DNA from 3 places in the Microbacterium sp. NPDC055665 genome. Region 2 is predicted to be linked to each of the others. Evidence: predicted binding sites of a transcription regulator. Region 2 holds the regulator's gene; each other region holds the start of a gene.
The links. Region 2 encodes LexA, which represses DNA repair genes until DNA is damaged. Its sites were predicted from a motif close to TCGAACANNTGTTCGA; they were not measured.
Positions count from the first base shown of each region.

Region 1: a site for LexA is predicted at 3,921-3,936, ahead of recA (recombinase RecA). Genes of this name have one in related genera too.
Region 3: a site for LexA is predicted at 4,098-4,113, ahead of ACWGO6_RS06040 (DUF222 domain-containing protein). Genes of this name have one in related genera too.

Region 1 covers NZ_JBSHGY010000001.1:375,770-382,353, reverse strand. Annotated here, with positions in the region: gene ACWGO6_RS01870 (DNA translocase FtsK) at 1-2,106, shown strand, start outside; gene pgsA (CDP-diacylglycerol--glycerol-3-phosphate 3-phosphatidyltransferase) at 2,106-2,684, shown strand; gene ACWGO6_RS01860 (CinA family protein) at 2,681-3,169, shown strand; gene ACWGO6_RS01855 (helix-turn-helix domain-containing protein) at 3,311-3,619, shown strand; gene ACWGO6_RS01850 (DUF3046 domain-containing protein) at 3,640-3,864, shown strand; gene recA (recombinase RecA) at 4,134-5,183, shown strand; gene ACWGO6_RS01840 (regulatory protein RecX) at 5,648-6,043, shown strand; gene miaB (tRNA (N6-isopentenyl adenosine(37)-C2)-methylthiotransferase MiaB) at 6,093-6,584, shown strand, end outside.
Region 2 covers NZ_JBSHGY010000005.1:34,401-40,984, forward strand. Annotated here, with positions in the region: gene ACWGO6_RS13260 (SseB family protein) at 1-209, opposite strand, end outside; gene priA (bifunctional 1-(5-phosphoribosyl)-5-((5-phosphoribosylamino)methylideneamino)imidazole-4-carboxamide isomerase/phosphoribosylanthranilate isomerase PriA) at 193-939, opposite strand; gene hisH (imidazole glycerol phosphate synthase subunit HisH) at 1,043-1,678, opposite strand; gene hisB (imidazoleglycerol-phosphate dehydratase HisB) at 1,675-2,292, opposite strand; gene ACWGO6_RS13280 (histidinol-phosphate transaminase) at 2,289-3,374, opposite strand; gene ACWGO6_RS13285 (LysM peptidoglycan-binding domain-containing protein) at 3,441-3,809, opposite strand; gene lexA (transcriptional repressor LexA) at 4,100-4,786, shown strand; gene ACWGO6_RS13295 (S9 family peptidase) at 4,808-6,584, shown strand, end outside.
Region 3 covers NZ_JBSHGY010000002.1:77,778-84,361, reverse strand. Annotated here, with positions in the region: gene ACWGO6_RS06060 (NAD(P)/FAD-dependent oxidoreductase) at 1-454, opposite strand, end outside; gene ACWGO6_RS06055 (Lrp/AsnC family transcriptional regulator) at 483-950, opposite strand; gene ACWGO6_RS06050 (gamma-aminobutyraldehyde dehydrogenase) at 1,051-2,502, shown strand; gene ACWGO6_RS06045 (M23 family metallopeptidase) at 2,628-3,863, opposite strand; gene ACWGO6_RS06040 (DUF222 domain-containing protein) at 4,369-6,024, shown strand; gene ACWGO6_RS06035 (ROK family protein) at 6,149-6,584, shown strand, end outside.

The DNA of each region.
Region 1 (6,584 bases), on a different contig from region 2:
GCACTCAGCATCCTGATCCTCACCAAGACCCCGCCGAACCGCATCGGTCGGCGCCTCGGCGACCTCTACGCCTGGATGTTCGACGCCGAGCGCCCGGAGAAGCCTGCGAAGGACGTCGCTGCGATCGACGACGCCGACAAGGTCGACGACCCCGACGTGCTGCCATGGTGGCGACGCAACAAGACCGGGCGTGAAGAAGACCCCGACGAGGGCACTCTCGGCTCCGATGACATCACGGCTCTCCTCACGACCTCCGACCCGACTCCGGCCTACGACCAGGCTGTCGTCGTCGAGAATCCCTACGACGCCGCCACCGAGGTGCTGTCCGATGTCCGGTCGGTCGCCGATTCGCTCGCCGGGCAGCAGACCACGGCTCTGCTCGATGATGCCTCCGACACCGGAGGGGTGCCGGAGCTTCCCGGCCTCGACGGTTTCGGCACGGAGGGTCCGGGCGACCGGGGGCCGCAGGCTCCCGTCACGCCGTACATCCTGCCCTCTCCCGGCCTCCTGGTCGAGGGGCCGCCGCCCGTGATGCGCTCCGAGGCCACCGACAAGGTGATCGAGCAGATCACGAGCGTGTTGTCCCAGTTCAAGGTCGATGCGAAGGTCACCGGCTTCTCGCGCGGGCCGACGGTCACGCAGTACGAGGTCGAGGTCGGTCACGGCGTCAAGGTCGAGAAGATCCTGCAGCTGAGCAACAACTTCGCCTACGCCGTGGCGTCGAACGACGTCCGCATCCTCTCGCCGATCCCGGGCAAGAGCGCGATCGGCATCGAGATCCCCAACGCCGACAAGGAGATGGTCGCGCTCGGCGATGTGCTGCGCTCGCCTGCCGCCCAGAAGAGCACGCACCCGATGACGATCGGTGTCGGCAAGGATGTCGGCGGCAACATCGTCATCGCGAACCTCGCCAAGATGCCGCACCTTCTGGTCGCCGGTTCCACGGGTTCCGGTAAGTCGAGCTTCGTGAACTCCATGATCACGAGCCTGCTGATGCGGGCGCGCCCCGCTGACGTACGTATGGTCCTGATCGACCCGAAGCGCGTGGAGCTCACCAGCTACGCCGGCGTCCCGCACCTCATCACGCCCATCATCACGAACCCGAAGAAGGCAGCCGAGGCGCTGCAGTGGGTCGTGAAGGAGATGGACATGCGGTACGACGACCTCGCATCGTTCGGCTTCCGCCACATCGACGACTTCAACCGGGCCGTGCGTGCGGGCGAGGTCGAGGTGCCGGTGGGCAGCGAACGGGTGCTCAAGCCGTACCCGTACCTCCTTGTCGTGGTCGACGAGCTGGCCGACCTCATGATGGTCGCCCCGCGCGACGTCGAGGATTCGATCGTTCGCATCACCCAGCTTGCTCGTGCTTCGGGCATCCACCTGGTCCTCGCGACGCAGCGCCCGAGCGTCGACGTGGTCACCGGTCTCATCAAGGCCAACGTCCCGTCGCGGCTCGCGTTCGCCGTCACCAGCGTCACAGACAGCCGCGTCATCCTCGACAGCCCCGGTGCCGACAAGCTGATCGGGCAAGGTGACGCGCTGTTCTCGCCGATGGGCTCCTCGAAGCCGTTCCGTCTGCAGGGTGCATGGGTCGATGAGAAGGAGATCGACGCGGTCGTCAAGCACGTCACCCGCCAGGCTCGTCCGGACTACCGTCCCGACGTCCAGGAGGCGATGGAGCCGACGAAGAAGAAGGAAGTCGACGAAGACATCGGCGACGACCTGGAGCTGCTGCTCGCGGCTGCCGAGCTCATCGTCTCCTCGCAGTTCGGATCGACGTCGATGCTCCAGCGAAAGCTGCGTGTCGGCTTCGCCAAGGCGGGTCGCCTCATGGACCTTCTGGAATCGCGCGAGATCGTCGGACCCTCCGAGGGGTCCAAGGCCCGCGATGTGCTGGCCACGGCTGAGCAGCTCCCGCAGGTGATGGCGAAGCTGCGCGGAGAGGATGCTCCCGCGTCGTCCCCGGCTCCGTCTGCTCCGGCGGCCCCTCCGGTGCCGCCAATGCCTCAGACGCACGATCCGATCGCCGCCCAGTACGAAGGTCTCCCCGAGGTGGAGGCCGAGGGCGGCGATGAAGACGCCTGGGGTCTGACGGGGCGCGACTGATGGCGATTCCTCGGCAGCTACCCAACGCCATCACCGTCGCGCGCATCCCGCTGGCGGTCATCTTCTTCGTGCTTCTGCTGCTGGGTGGCACCTATGGCGTCCCCGAGCCCGGCCTCCGCTGGGCGGCCGCCATCATCTTCATCGTCGGGATCTCCACCGATTGGGTCGACGGTTACCTCGCACGCAAGTACGACATCGTCAGTGACTTCGGAAAACTCTGGGACCCGATCGCCGACAAGATGCTCACCGGAGCGGGCTTCATCGGTCTTGCCATCCTCGGCGAGGTCAGCTGGTGGATCGTCGCGGTCATCCTCGTCCGTGAATGGGGAATCACGATCCACCGCTTGATGGTCGCGAGCGAGCATGTCGTGGCGGCAGCCTGGATGGGCAAGATCAAGACGGCCTTCCAGGGCGTCGCCCTCGGCTGGGCGCTGCTGCCGCTGCATGTCCTCATCGGCCTCGAGGCCTGGACGATCATCATGTTCGTCCTGATGCTCATCGTGCTGGTCCTCACGGTGGCCAGCGGTATCGACTACGTCGTCGCGCAGATGCGTGGATCGCGCCAGAAGCGAGCATGAGCGAAGCGGTCACCGTCGCACTGCTGTCGGCACTGACTCGCCGCGGCTGGACTCTGGGAGTCGCGGAGTCACTCACGGGTGGTGCGCTGTGCGCCGAGTTCGTATCCGTTCCGGGAGCCTCCAAGGTCCTGCTCGGCGGCGTTGTGGCCTATGCGACCCCGGTCAAGGCAACGGTCCTCGGCGTGGACACCGAGCTTCTCGCCGCACACGGACCGGTCCATCCGCAGGTCGCCCTGCAGATGGCCGACGGCGTGCGCCGTGTCGTGAGTGTGGACGGTCTCGCGGCCGATGTCGGGCTGTCGACGACCGGTATCGCCGGCCCGGATTCTCCCGACGGCCAGCCGGTGGGAACGGTTCACATCGGGATCGTGACGCCGGAAGGCTCCTCGACGAAGGCACTGCACCTGAGCGGTGACCGTGATGCAATCCGTACGCACACGGTGACGGCGGCTCTGGCGGCGTTGCTCGAGATGGTCTCGGAATAGCGACGGCCCGATGACGGTTATTACCGATGTGCTCACATTCAAACCACAGAGTGCAGGGGTAGATTTCGTGCAGACCAGGAGTACTAGACTGGCTGTCTCATCGGGGGAGACCTCGAACGATCACACGGGGAGGAGGTTCCGATGATTCTTGTACGGCAGGAAATCGGCGATGTGCTGAGGGACTTCCGCCTGCAGAAGGGGCGCACGCTCCGGCAGGTCGCAAGCAAGGCGTCGGTGGCCCTCGGCTACCTCAGTGAGGTCGAGCGGGGCCAGAAGGAGGCGTCGAGCGAGATCCTCGCATCCGTCGCCGATGCCCTCGACGTCCCCATCTCGACGATCATGCGCGAGGTCGGAGATCGCATCTCCGTTCTCGAGGGCATCCAGGTGTTCCCGGATGTCGTTCCCGACGACCTCGTGGCGTCGATCGAGCCCCAGCTCTCGCTGCACTGAGCGCAGCGTGCGTGTGAGCAATGCGTCGTAGCGAGTTCCTTCGCGCCGTCGACACCGAGTTCCAAGCCCGAGCTTCTTCGCTGGTGAACGATCTCGGGTTGTCGGCCTTGCATGGCCGTACGGCACTCGAAGCTCTGGAAGACGGTACGCCGCCGCGGGAGATCTGGCTGGCGCTGTGCGCCGAGATGGACGTTCCCGAGAGCCGGCGACACGGTGTCGGACGGCAGGAGCCGCGCGGGCGCTGAACCCCGGCGGAATGTCCGCAGGTTACGGGACATGGCGCGCGATCTTCGGCGTGTCGTCGAAGATGTGTTCGAAACGGGCGTAGTCTTCTGCACAAGTGGTTCAGAGCTTCTGCTCTCCACCGAATGCGGGTTCACCGAGACGATGTCGGTGGCCTCTCGTACGGTGGAAAACAAGCCGAAGAGCCATACGCCTTGTCGGAGAGTTCTTCCCAACCGGGACGAGCCGCGACAGCCTACAGGCGGCACCACGCGCGCAGAAGGAGCACATCATGCCATCACCCGCCGACCGCGAGAAGTCCCTCGAGACCGCCCTCGCTCAGATCGATCGCCAGTTCGGAAAGGGCTCGGTCATGCGGCTGGGCAGCGATGAGCGCGCCCCCGTGGCCGTCATCCCCACCGGCTCCATCGCCCTCGACGTCGCCCTCGGCGTCGGAGGTCTCCCGCGTGGCCGTATCGTCGAGATCTACGGACCCGAGTCCTCGGGTAAGACGACCCTCACGCTGCACGCGATCGCCAACGCCCAGCGCGCCGGCGGCATCGCGGCTTTCATCGACGCGGAACACGCGCTCGACCCCGACTACGCGGCGAAGCTCGGCGTCGACATCGATGCACTTCTGGTGTCGCAGCCCGACACCGGTGAGCAGGCGCTGGAGATCGCCGACATGCTCGTGCGCTCGGGCGCCATCGACCTCATCGTCATCGACTCCGTCGCAGCGCTCGTGCCTCGCGCCGAGATCGAGGGAGAGATGGGTGATTCCCACGTGGGTCTGCAGGCGCGACTCATGTCGCAGGCGCTGCGCAAGCTGACCGGTGGTCTCAACCAGACCAACACCACCATGATCTTCATCAACCAGCTCCGTGAGAAGATCGGCGTCTTCTTCGGCTCGCCCGAGACCACAGCCGGTGGTAAGGCGCTGAAGTTCTACGCGTCGGTCCGCATGGACATCCGTCGTATCGAGACGCTGAAAGACGGAACCGATGCGGTCGGAAACCGCACCAGGGTCAAGGTCGTGAAGAACAAGATGGCCCCGCCCTTCAAGCAGGCGGAGTTCGACATCCTCTACGGTGTCGGCATCTCGCGCGAGGGCAGCCTGATCGACTTCGGCGTCGAGCACGCCATCGTGAAGAAGTCGGGTTCGTGGTACACCTACGACGGCGACCAGCTGGGTCAGGGCAAGGAGAACGCACGCACGTTCTTGCTCAACAACCCCGACATCGCGCTCGCGATCGAGACGCAGATCAAGCAGAAGCTCGGCATTGGCGGACCGGCGGCCGTGCCTGCTGCGGCAGACGAGCTCGCTGAGCGTCGTCCGGCCTGATGAATGACACTCGTGGGGGCGATCCTGACCGGATCGCCCCCATCATTCCCCTTTTCGGGCGGGCCACGAAGAATGTCGACCCGGTTTCGATAGCCGCGAGCGTTGGTGACGACAACTCTGGTGACTCTCCCGAGCGCGCAGCCGATGCAGGCCTGTGGCGGTCGACGTGGCATTCGCCCGACGGTGCCGCTCCCGCGGCGAACCGGGCCGAATCCGGTAGTCCGAGCGATCGTCATCCCGCGCGAGGGGCATCCGCCAGATCGGGTTCGCCGACATCGAGTTCCACGCCCCGACTTCATGCCCTCGGGGCTCTGACCGCGTCTCAGGACGGTATCGAGGAGTCGGTCGATTCCGACGAGATTCGAACCGCAGCCGAGGAATCCCTCGTGCGAAAGCTGCGGACCCGGTCCCTCTCGGTCTCCGAAGCCCGTCAGGCTCTCCGAGGGCACGGTCTGGAGAACGGCGTGATCGATGACGTGATCGAGGATTTCTGTCGTCGTGCCTACCTCGACGATGCTGCACTCGCCAGCTCTCTGGTCACGTCCGGTGTTGAGCGGAAGGGGCAGGGGAGGGTTGCGCTCGCGCGTGCGCTCGCTCAACGAGGTATTCCGCGGGACGTGATCGACGGTGCACTCGACGAGCTGCCGGATGACGACGATGAGCGCGCTCTGGAATTCGCGCGCACCAAGGCGCGCTCTTTGAGCCGACTCGACAATGACACTGCTCTCCGGCGTCTGGTGGGGCAGCTCTCACGGCGCGGATACAACGGGTCCGTGGCGATGAAGGCGGCCAAGCAGGCGCTGCGGGAGACAGGCTCAAATGCGTCGAGCTCCGGCGTCCGGTTCGTCGATTCGGAGTGAGTAGGCGACGCAGCAACCGCACCCGCACGGCTCGTAGAATGGGTCGATCATGACTATTCCGCGCAGTGAACCGACGATCATCAGCGCTTCGTCGGCAGCCGTCGACGAAGACGGCCGCCAGCGCTCGTACGAGGTGCGCACTTTCGGGTGCCAGATGAACGTGCACGACTCCGAACGGCTGTCCGGCTCGCTGGAGAGCGCCGGTTACGTCCGTGCTCTGGACGGCGCCGAAGCGGACGTCGTGATCATCAACACGTGCGCAGTTCGCGACAATGCCGCAGGAAAGCTCTACGGCACGCTCGGGCATCTCGCCTCCGTCAAGCGTCGCAAGGAGGGAATGCAGATCGCGGTCGGCGGCTGCCTTGCCCAGATGGACAAGCAGGCGGTCCTCGACAAGGCGCCCTGGGTCGACGTCGTGTTCGGCACGCACAACATGGGGTCGCTGCCCGGGCTGCTGGAGCGCGCGCGCCACAACGGCGATGCAGAGCTGGAGATCCTCGAGTCGCTCGAGGTCTTCCCGTCGACTCTTCCGACGAAGCGC
Region 2 (6,584 bases):
GCCGCACGGAATGCGTCGACGACTTCGACCTGGCTGCCCTCTCCCGCACGGAAACGCTGCAGTGCGGCGAGCAGCGCCGGGTCGGCCGATCCGTCGTCCGCCGCATGCGGGTTCGACTCGAAGCTGCGTCCTTCCCAGGGGACACCGGCCGAGTCGCCCTGACCGTGCGACTCGGGCCCGCAGGCGTGCGCGTCAGTCTCCTGCGACATCCAGTGCCTCAGCCAGCGTGAACGCGCCGGCGTACAGGGCCTTGCCGACGATCGCACCCTCGACGCCCAGGGGCACGAGGTCACGGAGCGCGGCGATGTCGTCGAGGTTGGAGATCCCGCCGGACGCGACGACCGGCTTCGGCGTGCGCGAGGTCACTTCGCGCAGGAGTTCGAGGTTCGGGCCGCGGAGCGTGCCATCCTTGGTCACGTCGGTGACCACGTAGCGGCTGCACCCGGCGTCCTCCAGGCGATCGAGGACCTCCCAGAGGTCCCCACCCTCCTTGGTCCAGCCGCGTGCCGCGAGGGTCGTCCCGCGCACGTCGAGGCCCACCGCGATCGCTTCGCCGTAGCGACCGATCACATCGGCGGCCCACTCGGGGTTCTCCAGAGCGGCCGTGCCGAGGTTGATGCGGGTGGCGCCGCTCTCGAGCGCGGCCTCGAGGGTCGCGTCGTCGCGGATGCCGCCGGAGAGCTCGATGTTGACGCCCTTGAACTGCTTGATCACCTTGCGCAGGATCGGCGCGTTGCTCCCGCGACCGAAGGCGGCGTCGAGGTCGACGAGGTGGATCCACTTCGCGCCCTGCGCTGCCCACTCCCCCGCGGCGTCGAGCGGGTCGCCGTAGCTCGTCTCGGTTCCGGCCTCCCCCTGGGTGAGGCGGACGGCCTTGCCCCCGGCGACGTCGACCGCGGGAAGGAGCGTGAGCGAGGGAGACTGCGCGAAGTCGTTCATGGGGTCCTTGGCTAGGGAAGGTCTGCAGCCCGGAACGGGCACGAGAGTCGAGGGTAGTCCGCCGGACGGCGGGTGACAAAACGGATGACGTCCACGGTGGGGGTCAGAGGCTCCCGACCCAGTTGCGCAGCAACTGGATGCCCGCTTCGCCCGACTTCTCCGGGTGGAACTGGGTCGCCGAGAGCGGGCCGTTCTCGACCGCCGCGAGGAAGGGATCGCCGTAGGTCGTCCAGGTCAGCACGGGCTCGGGGAACGGCGGGATGACGTCGAGCTCCCAGGACTGCGCAGCATAGGAGTGCACGAAGTAGAACCGCTCCCGCTCCAGGCCGCGGAAGAGAACACTGTCGGCGCCGGGCTCGACGGTGTTCCAGCCCATGTGCGGCAGGACGGGTGCGTTGAGCTCGGTGACAGCTCCTGGCCACTCGCCGAGGCCCGCGGTGTCGTGCCCGCGCTCGACGCCGTGCTCGAAGAGCACCTGCATGCCGACGCAGATCCCGAGCACCGGTCGCCCGCCGGCCAGACGGCGGTCGATGATCTCGTCGCCGCCGTGTGCGTGCAGCGCGTCACGAACCGCCTGGAACGCACCGACCCCCGGCACCAGGAGGCCATCGGCCTCGAGTGCGACCTTGCGATCGCGCGTCAGCACGGCATCCGCGCCGGCCGCGGCCAGCGCCTTGACCGCCGAGTGGACGTTGCCGGACTCGTAGTCGAAGACGGCGACGCGGGGTGAAGTGCTCACAGTGCGCCCTTGGTGGACGGAATGCCGTCGACCAGCGGGTCGAGCGTCTTAGCCTGCCGGAAGGCTCGTGCGAACGCCTTGTACTCCGCCTCGGCGATGTGGTGCGGGTCGCGGCCGCCGAGCACGCGCACGTGCACGGTCAGCGCAGCGTTGAAGGTGATCGCCTCGAACGAGTGCCGCACCAGCGAGCCGGTGAAGTGCCCGCCGATCAGGTGGTGCTCGAAACCTGCGGGCTCCCCGGTGTGCACGAGGTACGGACGCCCCGAGATGTCCACGACCGCCTGCGCGAGGGCCTCATCGAGCGGGACGAGGGCATCGCCGTAGCGGGAGATGCCGGACTTGTCTCCCAGAGCTTCGAGGATCGCCTGCCCGAGCACGATCGACACGTCCTCCACGGTGTGGTGTGCGTCGATGTTCGTGTCGCCGGACGCGCGCACGGTCAGGTCGGTCAGCGAGTGCTTCGCGAAGGCGGTGAGCATGTGGTCGAAGAACGGCACCGAGGTGTCGATGCGGCTCGCGCCGGTGCCGTCGAGGTTCAGCTCGAGTTCGACGGTGGACTCCGACGTGCTGCGCACGCGGCTCGCGGTGCGCGGGGTCGGTGACGGGGTGCTCATGATGCCGATCCTATCGAGGCCAGGGCATCGAGGAACGCGGTGGTCTCGGCCTCGGTGCCCGCGCTGACCCTGAGGTGACCCGGGATCCCGACGTCACGCACGAGCACACCGCGATCGTAGAGCTGCTGCCACGTCGCCCGCGGGTCGGCGACGCCGCCGAAGAGGACGAAGTTCGACCAGGATTCGTGGGGTGCGTAGCCGAGGGCCTCGAGGGTCGCGGTGATGCGATCGCGTTGTTCGACGATCTCCTCGACCATGCCGAGCATCACGTCGGAATTGCGCAGCGCGGCGACGGCCGCAGCCTGCGTGAGCGTGCTCAGGTGATACGGCAAGCGGACCAATCGCAGCGCATCGATGAACGTCGGGTCCGCCGCCAGATACCCGACTCGGGCCCCTGCGAAGGCGAAGGCCTTGCTCATGGTGCGGGAGACCGCCAGGCGCGGGCGCCCGTCGAGCAGCGTCAGCGCGGAAGGCGCGTCGTGCGGTGCGAACTCCTGGTAGGCCTCGTCGACGATCACGATGCCCCGCGCCGCTTCGTACACGGCTTCGACGACGTCCAGGCCGAGCGGAGTTCCCGTCGGGTTGTTCGGCGAACAGAGGATGATCACGTCGGGGTCGGCGGCGCGCACCTGCTCGACAGCTTCCTCCGGCGTGATCGTGTAGTCGGGCTGCCTCGTCCCGGCGATCCAGCGCGCGCCCGTGCCCTGTGCGATGAGTGGGTACATCGAGTACGTCGGCGCGAAGCCGAAGGCCGTGCGCCCGGGGCCACCGAAGGCCTGCAGGATGTGCTGGAGCACCTCGTTCGAGCCGTTGCCCGCCCAGATCTGCTCCGCGGAGAGCCCGTGCCCCAGGTACTCCGCGAACGCCTCGCGCAACGTGGTGAACTCCCGATCCGGATACCGATTCACGTCACGGATCGCCAGGGCGATGTCGTCGAGGATGTCGCTCGCGACCGCTTCCGGGATGGGATGCGTGTTCTCGTTCACGTTGAGGGCGATCGGGAGCGGCGCCTGCGGAGCGCCGTAGGGCGTCAGTCCGCGAAGATCGTCACGTAGCGGGAGATCGTTGAGTGAGAGGGTCACCCTTCCCATGTTAAGCGGCGCGCGGAGTCGATGACGCAAAGTTGCCGCAGCGCCGCCGCGACGGGATCAGTTGGCGTACTGGGCCGGGATGGCGAGCGTCTGGCCGATCTGGAGCTCGCCGCCACGCAGCAGATTCATCCGGCTGATCGCACCGATGACGTCGCGCGGGTCGGCGTCGGGGGCGACCCCGGTGGCGATCGACCAGAGAGTGTCGCCGGGCATGACGGTCACGGTCTCGACGCTGACGGCCGCCGTGTCTGCACCCGAGGCGATCGCGCTTCCGCCGCTGAGTGCGGCGAAGGCGATGCCGATCGCGAGCGGCACGGAGGCGACCACCAGCAGCACGGCGCGGCCACGCGTCGTCAGTCGGAGTCGCGTCGAAGGACGGGTCGACGCCGGGATGACTGCTGCGGTGCTGAAGCCGATGCTGCTCATGTGGTGCTCCTTAGCCTGTCCCGGAGCAGTGAGGCTGCCGGGGAAGTTGGCGTAGCGTTCGCATTCCCGTCTCGGCCGGGAGCCGTGAATGCGAAGCTACGTACCGAAGATATCTTCGAGTTCGAACATCTGTCAAGTTGTCTTCGAAACCGGATGCACGATTCTGCCGACACGCTCGAACAGATCTTCCAGATCGGGCCGTTTCTCGGATACGGTTTCGATGAGAACACCACACCACGGGCCTCCGACATTCGAAGAGCGACGTCGGAACACCGCACTTAAGGAGCACCATGAGCGAGAACTCGGCCCCCGAGTCGGAGGCACCGCGGACGCGCCGCCGCAAGAGCCTGAGCCCCAAGCAGATGGCGATCCTCGAGGTCATCCAGAACTCCATCGCCCACCACGGCTACCCGCCGAGCATGCGCGAGATCGGCGACGCCGTCGGCCTGAAGTCCCTCTCGAGCGTGACCCACCAGCTCGGTCAGCTCGAACTGAGCGGCTACCTCCGGCGCGACCCGGGCAAGACGCGTGCGATGGAGGTCCTGATCGATCTCCCCGGCGCCAGCGGCGAGAATCCCGCCGACGTGGCGACCCCGGTCGGCGACGCGGCTCTCGTACCCCTGGTCGGTCGCATCGCCGCGGGCGTGCCGATCACCGCCGATCAGCAGGTGGAGGAGATCTTCCCCCTCCCCCGTCAACTGGTGGGCAAGGGAGACCTCTTCATGCTCAAGGTCTCGGGAGAGTCGATGATCGACGCCGCGATCTGCGACGGCGACTGGGTCGTCGTTCGCTCGCAGAACAATGCGGAGAACGGCGAGATCGTGGCCGCGATGCTCGACGGCGAGGCCACCGTCAAGGTGCTCCGCCGTCGCGACGGCCACACCTGGCTCCTCCCCCGCAACTCCTCCTTCGAGCCCATCCTCGGCGATGAGTCCGTGGTGCTCGGCAAGGTCGTGGCGGTGCTGCGCGCCGTCTGACGTCCGCCATAGGCTCGAGGCATGTCGTCCCCGTACGGTTCCTGGCCCTCACCCTTCTCCGCGGCCTCCGTCGCGGCGTCCTCCCCGCGGATCGACGGGGCGCGCTTCGTCGGCTCCGAGATCTGGTGGGGAGAATCCGTGCCCGCCGAGAAGGGGCGGGTCACGGTGCGAAGCTCTTCCGGAACCGAGGTCCTCCCGGCTCCCTGGAGCGCGCGCTCCCGGGTGCACGAGTACGGAGGCGGAGCATGGACCGCCGATGCCGCAGGCACCCTGTACTTCGTCGATGCCGGCGATCAGCGTGTGCATCGCATGGCCCCCGGGGCCGAGCCCGTTCCGCTGACACCGGCGGGACCGTCGCACGGCGGCCTCCGCGTGCAGCAAGGCCGTCTGCTCGCGGTGCGCGAAGATCTGTCGACCGCGCCGCACACCCGCGCGATCGTCGAGATCCCGATCGACGGCTCCGCGGCGGAGGACCCGTCCGGAATTCGAGTGATCGTCGAGGGCGACGGTTTCTTCGCACATCCCGCGCTCTCGCCGGACGGAACCCGCATCGCCTGGGTCGCCTGGAACCGCGGACGGATGCCGTGGGAGGCCGCGCACCTGCAGATCGCGAAGAGCGACGGCGGCGATGTGCACGAGATCCCCACTCGAGCGGCGCTGCAGCCCGAGTGGCTCAGCGACGCGGAGCTGGTGTTCGCCGATGATCCGGACGACCGCTGGGGCCTGTACCGCATCGAGCTCGACGGATTCTCACCGCTCGGCGCACCGCGCGCGCTCACCCCGAGCGACGCCGACACCGGCTACGGACTCTGGGTGCTCGGCAACCGCTGGTATCGGCCGCTCGCCGACGAGCGGATCGTCGCGGTCCGCACCAACGGGCGCGACGAGATCGTCGTGATTGCTCCGGACGGCGTCGTGAACCCGATCGATGTCCCGGCCGACGGACACGTCAGCGTCGACGACGTCGACGGTTCCCGCGTGCTGCTGTCCGGCAACGGCTCCGGGGTGACCGCCGGCCTGTGGTGCGTCGATGTGGACTCCGGCGAGACCGTCGTGGTGCGTGGAGGCGAGCCCGTGGATGCCGATTGGATGCCGCATGCCGTGCCGATCGACGTCGACGGGCGGCACGGCGTGGTGCACGCTTTCGCGTACCCGCCGGCGAACCCCGACGCGACAGCCTCCGCCGATGAACTCCCTCCGTACGTGGTGCTGGTGCACGGCGGGCCGACCGCTCACGTCACCGGTGCGGCGTCCGGAGCCAACGCGTTCTATACGAGCCGCGGCATCGGGGTGCTCGACGTCAACTACGGCGGGTCCACCGGCTATGGGCGCGCCTACCGCGAACGTCTGGACGGCCGGTGGGGGGTCGTGGACGTCGATGACGTGATCGCCGCCGCACAGGGGCTCGCGGATGCCGGGCTCGCCGATCCGTCCCGCATCGCCATCCGCGGAGGTTCGGCGGGCGGCTGGACGGTGCTGTCCGCGCTGGTACGCGGCGGAGCCTTCGCCGCGGGAATCAGCCGCTACGGCGTGGCCGACCTGCGGATGCTGGTCGCCGAGACCCACGATTTCGAGGCGTCATACATCGACGGTCTCGTGGGGCCCCTCCCCGAGTACGAGGATGTCTACGTCGAACGATCACCACTCACCCATGCGGATCGCATCGGAGTCCCCGTGCTGCTGCTGCAGGGCGGGGAGGACCGGGTGGTCCCGCCGTCGCAGTCCGAGGCGATCAGAGACGCGCTGGCCGCGCGGGGCGTCGACCACGAATACGTCCTCTACCCCGCAGAGGGGCACG
Region 3 (6,584 bases), on a different contig from region 2:
GTTCGACTGCGACGGCCAGCTGGCCGGTGCGCTCGAACTCCGCATCCATCCCGTAGCGGGCGACGGTCTGCTCGATGCCGTCGAGGTTCTCGTGGCCCAGCTCCTCGAGCCGGTCGATCTCCTCGGGCCACCGGTTCACCCCGTTCTCGTGGCCGTGCGTGAGACTCGACTCGCAGAAGCCGCCGTTGCGACCGGATGCCGCCCACGCGATCCGCGATGCTTCCAGCAGGACGACGCGGCGCTCGGGGTCGCGCTCCTTGGCGCGCACCGCGGTCCACAGCCCGGCATATCCACCGCCGACGATGGCGAGGTCGGCGCGGACCGTGCCGTTCAGACGCGGATGCGTCGGCCGATCGACATCGTCGAGCCAGAACACCCGGAGAGCGGTGTCGCGCAGGGAGTCGTCGATGACCCCCTGCGGCGGCTGCCGGCGTTCGAAGACGGTGGTTCCCATGATCACTCCGATGCGTTCGGGGCGCGCCTCAGCGCGTGCCCCAGTTGTAGAGGTCTTTGTAGAGGCCGGCGTAGAGCAGGCTCTCGGTGTGCGCGATGCCCGGAATCGTTCGGATGCGGGTCGCGATGAGGTCGATCAGGTGCTCGTCGTCCTCGCACACGGCCTCGACGAGGATGTCGAAGGTGCCGAGCACGACGACGACGTACGCCAGTTCCGGGATCAGGGTGAGCTCCTCGGCGATCGCGCGGGGGTCGCCGGAGACGCGGATGCCGATCATCGACATGCGGTGGAAACCGAGCTGCATGGGATCGGTGACCGCGACGATCTGGATGATGCCGGCCTCGGTCATCCGCTGCACGCGCTGCCGGGCGGCGGCTTCGCTGAGGCCGACCTCGCGGGCGATCTCCGCGTAGGGGCGGCGGCCGTCCTCCTGGAGGAGCTCGACGATGCGCTTCGAGATGTCGTCCAGTGCGGGCTGGGCAGGCTTGGGGCTCATCTGTCGATATTGACAGTCTAAGTCTGATTCTGCAACTGATTCAGTCGATACACCCGGGTGAAATCTTCCGATTCCGCAGGGTGCGCGCTACCATGACGGCATGTCCCGCACCCTTCTGAAGAACTCGGCGCCGTTGCAGAACTTCATCGGCGGCCGCTCCGTGCCCGCGACCGGGACGGAACGGATGCCGCTCCTCGATCCTGTCACCGAAGCCGTCTACGGTGAACTGCCGATCTCCGACGGCGCCGATGTCGACGCCGCTTACGCCGCGGCATCCGCCGCCTTCCCGCTCTGGCGCGACACGACGCCGGCCGATCGGCAGCTGGCGCTGTTCCGGATCGCCGATGAGATGGAGTCGCGGGCCGAGGAGTTCGCCGATCTGGAGTCGCAGGACACTGGCAAGCCGCGCGCGAGCCTCGTCGCCGATGAGATCATGCAGTCAGTGGATCAGTTGCGCTTCTTCGCCGGCGCCGCCCGCAGCCTGGAGGGCCGCGCGGCGGGGGAGTACCTCGCCGGGTACACCTCCTTCGTGCGCCGCGAGCCGGTCGGCGTGATCGGCCAGGTGACCCCGTGGAACTACCCGCTGAACATGGCCGTCTGGAAGATCGCGCCCGCGCTCGCCGCCGGGAACACGGTCGTGCTCAAGCCCGCGGAGTCGACACCGCTGACCACGCTCCTGCTCGCCGAGATCGTCGCGCAACACACCCCGGCCGGCACGCTCAACGTCGTGCTCGGCGATCGTGACACGGGCGTCGCGCTGGTGGAGCATCCGACTCCGCAGATGGTCGCGATCACGGGATCGGTGCGCGCAGGCATGGCGGTGGCGCGCTCGGCGGCGAACGACGTCAAGCGCGTGCACCTGGAGCTCGGCGGCAAGGCGCCGGCGATCGTGTTCGAGGATGCATCGCTGGAGAAGGCGGTCGACGGGATCATCACCGGGGCCTTCTTCAACGGCGGGCAGGACTGCACCGCCGCCACTCGGGTGTTGGTGCACGCCTCGCGGCACGATGAGCTCGTCGCCGCGCTGGTGGCCAGGGCGAAGACGCACGCGCGCACGGGCGGGCCGCACGAGGAGGGTGTGCTGTACGGCCCGCTGAGCAGCGCGGCCCAGCTCGATCAGGTGCAGGGCTTCATCGACCGGCTGCCCGCGCACGCGACCATCGAGACCGGCGGACGGCGTCAGGGGGATCAGGGCTACTTCTGGGAGGCCACGATCGTCTCGGGCGTGCGGCAGGACGACGAGGTCGTGCAGGGTGAGATCTTCGGCCCGGTGCTCACGGTGCAGCCGTTCGATGACGACGACGAGGCGCTCGAGCTGGCGAACGACGTGCCCTATGCGCTCGCCGCCTCAGTGTGGACGACCGATCACACGAGGGCGATGCGCTTCTCGCGAGACCTCGACTTCGGCTGCGTGTGGATCAACACGCACATCCCGTTCGTGTCGGACATGCCCCACGGCGGGTTCAAGCACTCCGGATACGGCAAGGACCTCTCGCAGTACGGCTTCGACGACTACACCCGCATCAAGCACGTGATGAGCGCGCTCGACTGAGCTGCGGTGCGCGTCTGGTGGGCGCCGAAGCCCCGGGCTTCCGCCGAAGCCCCGGGCTTCCGTCGACGGCACAACGGGGTCTCGGTGCCAAGTCGGGGTCTCGCCGGGATGCCCGGTGGTGCGGGTCAGGTCACGTGCGTCTGGAGCCAGGGCATGGGATCGACGGCGACCGTGTTGATGTGGACCTCGAAGTGCAAGCAGGAGCCGAACACGTATCCGGTCGATCCGACGTCGCCGATGTACTGGCCCTCGTCGACGCAGTCGCCGACCTCGACCGCACGGGTTCCGTAGTTCATGTGCGAGTAGACGGTGCTGACCGCCTGCCCGTCGACGATGCTCTCGATCTGGATCGTCACGCCGTAGCCCTGGTAGCTCTCGGTGGAGCGGGACACGCAGCCCTTCATCGCGGCGTTGATCGGCGTTCCCACACCCGCAGCGAAGTCCTGGCCCAGGTGAGACCGGCCCGGCCGTGAGGCGCCGAAGCCGTCGGTGAACGAGTACGTGCCGTCTGCCATCGGCATGACGATGCGGTCGGCGATGGGGATCTCGACCGCGCTCCCGAGCGGCATGCCCGCAGCGAGGGCGGCGGCGACGGCCCGTGAGCGCGTCTCCTCGATCTCCTCGGGCGTCGTCGCCGAGAAGGTTCCCCGCGGAGCGATCTCGGCACGGATCTCGTCCGTCGATGTGGACGCCGACGCGGACGTGTAGGACTGCGCGGCATCGGCTGCGGCCGCTGTGGTGAGGCTGGTGGTGGCGACGGCCCCATCGCTTCCCGTGGCGAGTGCGGGCAGTGCCGCACCGGTGACCATCACGCCGATCGCGAACGTGGCCCCGAGCGCCTTGGCCTTCGCCCACGGACGCTTGGCTCGGCCGGTCCGGACCGACGGCGCTGCCTTCTGCGGCTTCGTGCGCCCAGGGCGCGCGCGAACACCCCGGGTGCCGCGCCGGCCGGCGCCCCGCGCCTGCGGACGAGCGGTCGGTGCAGCGGGAGCTGTGGCGGCCGGTGTGGCGGGCGATGCGGCCGGTGTAGCGGGCGAGGCGGACGGTGTGGGGTCGATCGCGTCGGGTGCGTCGATCGCGACGATCGAGTCGAGTGCGTCGATTGCGTCGCGTGTGTCGAGGGCGTCGATCGCTTCGATCGCGTCGGGTGCGTCGGGTGCGTCGGGTGCGTCGGGTGCGTCGGGTGCGTCGGGTGCGTCGATCGCGTCGATCGCGTCGCGTGTGTCGAGGAGGTCGGTGGAAGTCGGTGCGCCGGCGGCATCGCCTGCGTGGGGTGCACCGGCCGGCTCTCGTGCGTCGACCGCGCCGAGTGCATCTGCTGTGCGGGCGCGCTGTCCGTTGCCCGCGCGGGTTGCATCCATCGCGGGGGGACTCTGCGGCTCCGTGGACGCGGAGCGTCGCAAGTCGCGCCGCAAGCGCGGTCGGGCCGAGTCGGGGGCTTCTGAGAAGGCTTCCGAGGCGTCGTGAGCGCGCTCGGGTGGCAGGGAATTCGTGACGGGATCCTTCCGGAGGGCAGATGTGCTCGGCGGTCGATCCCCCCGGATGCCACCGTTACCGATCTGTAATTTAGTTGGCGAACCTGTGAGCGTCAAATCGAGAACGGATGGTCGACTCCGTTTCGACGACGAATGCTCGGCCGTCATCGACTGGGGGGATGTCGTGTGTCTTGTCGACGCGGATGCTCACACTCTGCCCTGGTGTGGGACGTCCGCGTGCGTCGCGGTGCGCCGTGCCGCGGGGAGTGTGGAGAAGTGCTGTGGCGGTGTTTCTGTGGAGGGCGTGACGGTGGTTCGCGTGTTTCGGAATATTGCTCTGAACGGGGGTTATTCGGGTGTGAATGTCGGTGGCCCTCGGTTGACTGGGGGTATGAACAACCCCGTGGAGGTGCTGGACCGGGTCGTCGCCGACCTGGATGTGGTGCTGCGCGCGGACGTGATCGCGGCGCTGAGTGACGACGCGAAGATGGAGCTGTTGCGGGTCGCGGGGGAGGTGCAGCGGCGGGTGGATGCGGTGGTCGTGGAGACGGTCGCGTCGGTGGATGGGCGTCCGGCGGGGTCGGGGGAGCCGGCGTTCTGTGGGCGGTTCGGGTGTCGCACGGTGAACGAGCTGCTGCAGCGGGTGCTACGCACCGACGGCCCGGGTGCGGCCCGGGTGGTGAAGGCTGCGAAAGCAACACGGCGGGAGGTGGAGTTGTCGTCCGGGGCGTGGTTGCCGGCGCGGTGGCCGGCGTTGCGGGAGGCGTTGGTGGACGGGACGATCGGGGTGGCGGGGCTGTTGGCGGCGATCGGGCCGATCGAGCAGGCCGGGGCCCGGATCGGGACCGCGGACCGGTTGCGGGCGGACGCGGAGTTGGCCGCATACGCGCGAGGAGTCTCTGTTGCTGACCCGGACACGGATGCGGACACGGATGCGGACACGGATGCGGACACGGACGCGGGGGTCGGGGATGTTGCGCCGGCGGCGACGCCGGAGGATCTGCGGTTGTTGGCGCAGGTGATCGTGCAGTACCTCGACCCGGACGGTGCGGAACCCGCGGACGACATCGCGATGCGGGCACGAGGTCTGACCCTCGGACGCGCGAAAGACGGAGTGATCCCGATCCGGGGACGGTTGCTGCCGGAGGTCGCGGGACAGTTGCAGCGCCTGTTCGACGCGTATCTGAACCCGAAAGTCGACGGGCCACCCGTCCCCGGAGTCGTGTTCGAGCCCTCGGACCGGAGCGATGCGGGTGCCGAGACGCCGGAGGGCACCGACGGAGACGCCGGGTCCCGGGATGGTGTCGCCGACGATGGCCCCGAAACGGATGACGGTGTCCTCCCGTCCGGTGACCCGGGGCGGATGATCGACCCGCGTTCCCGGTCGCAGAAGCAGCACGACACCCTCGCCGCGATCCTCGGCATCGCCGCCCGCCACGACGACACCCCACGCCTGGGCGGTGGGGCCCCCACCCTGGTCGTGTCCGTCACCGCCGACGACTACACCACCGGGCACGGGTGGGCGCACATCGACGGCATCGACACCCCCGTCTCCCCCCGTGTCGCCGCACACACCGCATGCGCGGGCGGCGTGCAACGGGTGCTGTTCGACCCGAACGGGCGCATCATCGGCATCAGCACCACCGACCGGATCTTCACCACCCACCAACGCCGCGCGATCACCCTCCGCGACCGCGAATGCCTCATCCCCGGCTGCCACGTCCCCGCAACCTGGTGCGAGATCCACCACGTCCACGAACACGCCAGAGGTGGACCCACCCACACCGACAACGGCGTCGCCCTCTGCTGGCACCACCACCGCACCCTCACCACCTCCGGATGGGAAATCCGCATGATGGACGGCACACCACACGTCCGCGGACCCGCCTGGTGGGACCCCACCCGACAATGGCGCACACCACGACCAGCAGCGCGACGACCCACAAAACCACGACCCCCGACACCACGACCCACAAAACCACAACCCCCGACCCCACGACCCCCGGTCACATCGGCGAGACACCCCTCGACACCGCTCAGAGCATGAATGGCGTCGAGCCGACTCGGCGTGAAGTGTCGACCTGTGCGACTCGATGTGGCATGCTTGCGGGCACTGCGCCCGGCCCAGTGCCCGGCGCGGTACGTGAATCGAGAAGCAGACGCCGGAGCACATGTCCAGACCACTCGCGGGACCGCAGGGCCTGCTACGCACGCTCAACGGTCGCGCAATCCTGGAGGCGCTCGCGCGCAGCGGTCCCCAGACCCGCGCGGAGCTGATGTCGACGACCGGCCTGTCCCGCACGGCCGTCACCCAGGTGCTGCGGATGCTGGATGCGGCCGGAGCCGTCGCCGCCGCGGGCGTCGATCGCGAGACGCGAGGGCCCGCCGCGGGCCGCGTCGCCCTGCATCCGCGGCTCGGGTTCGCCGCCGCCGTGCACATCGACCACCATGCCGCGCACGTGGTGCTCGTCGACGCCCGCGGAGTCGTGCACGCCGAGGAACACGACGTGTTGCCGATTCAGGGGGATCGCGTCGAGCACATCGACGCTCTCGTGGACCGATGCCGCCTCTCGGTCAAGGCAGCGAAGGCGGCGATCCACCTCGCCG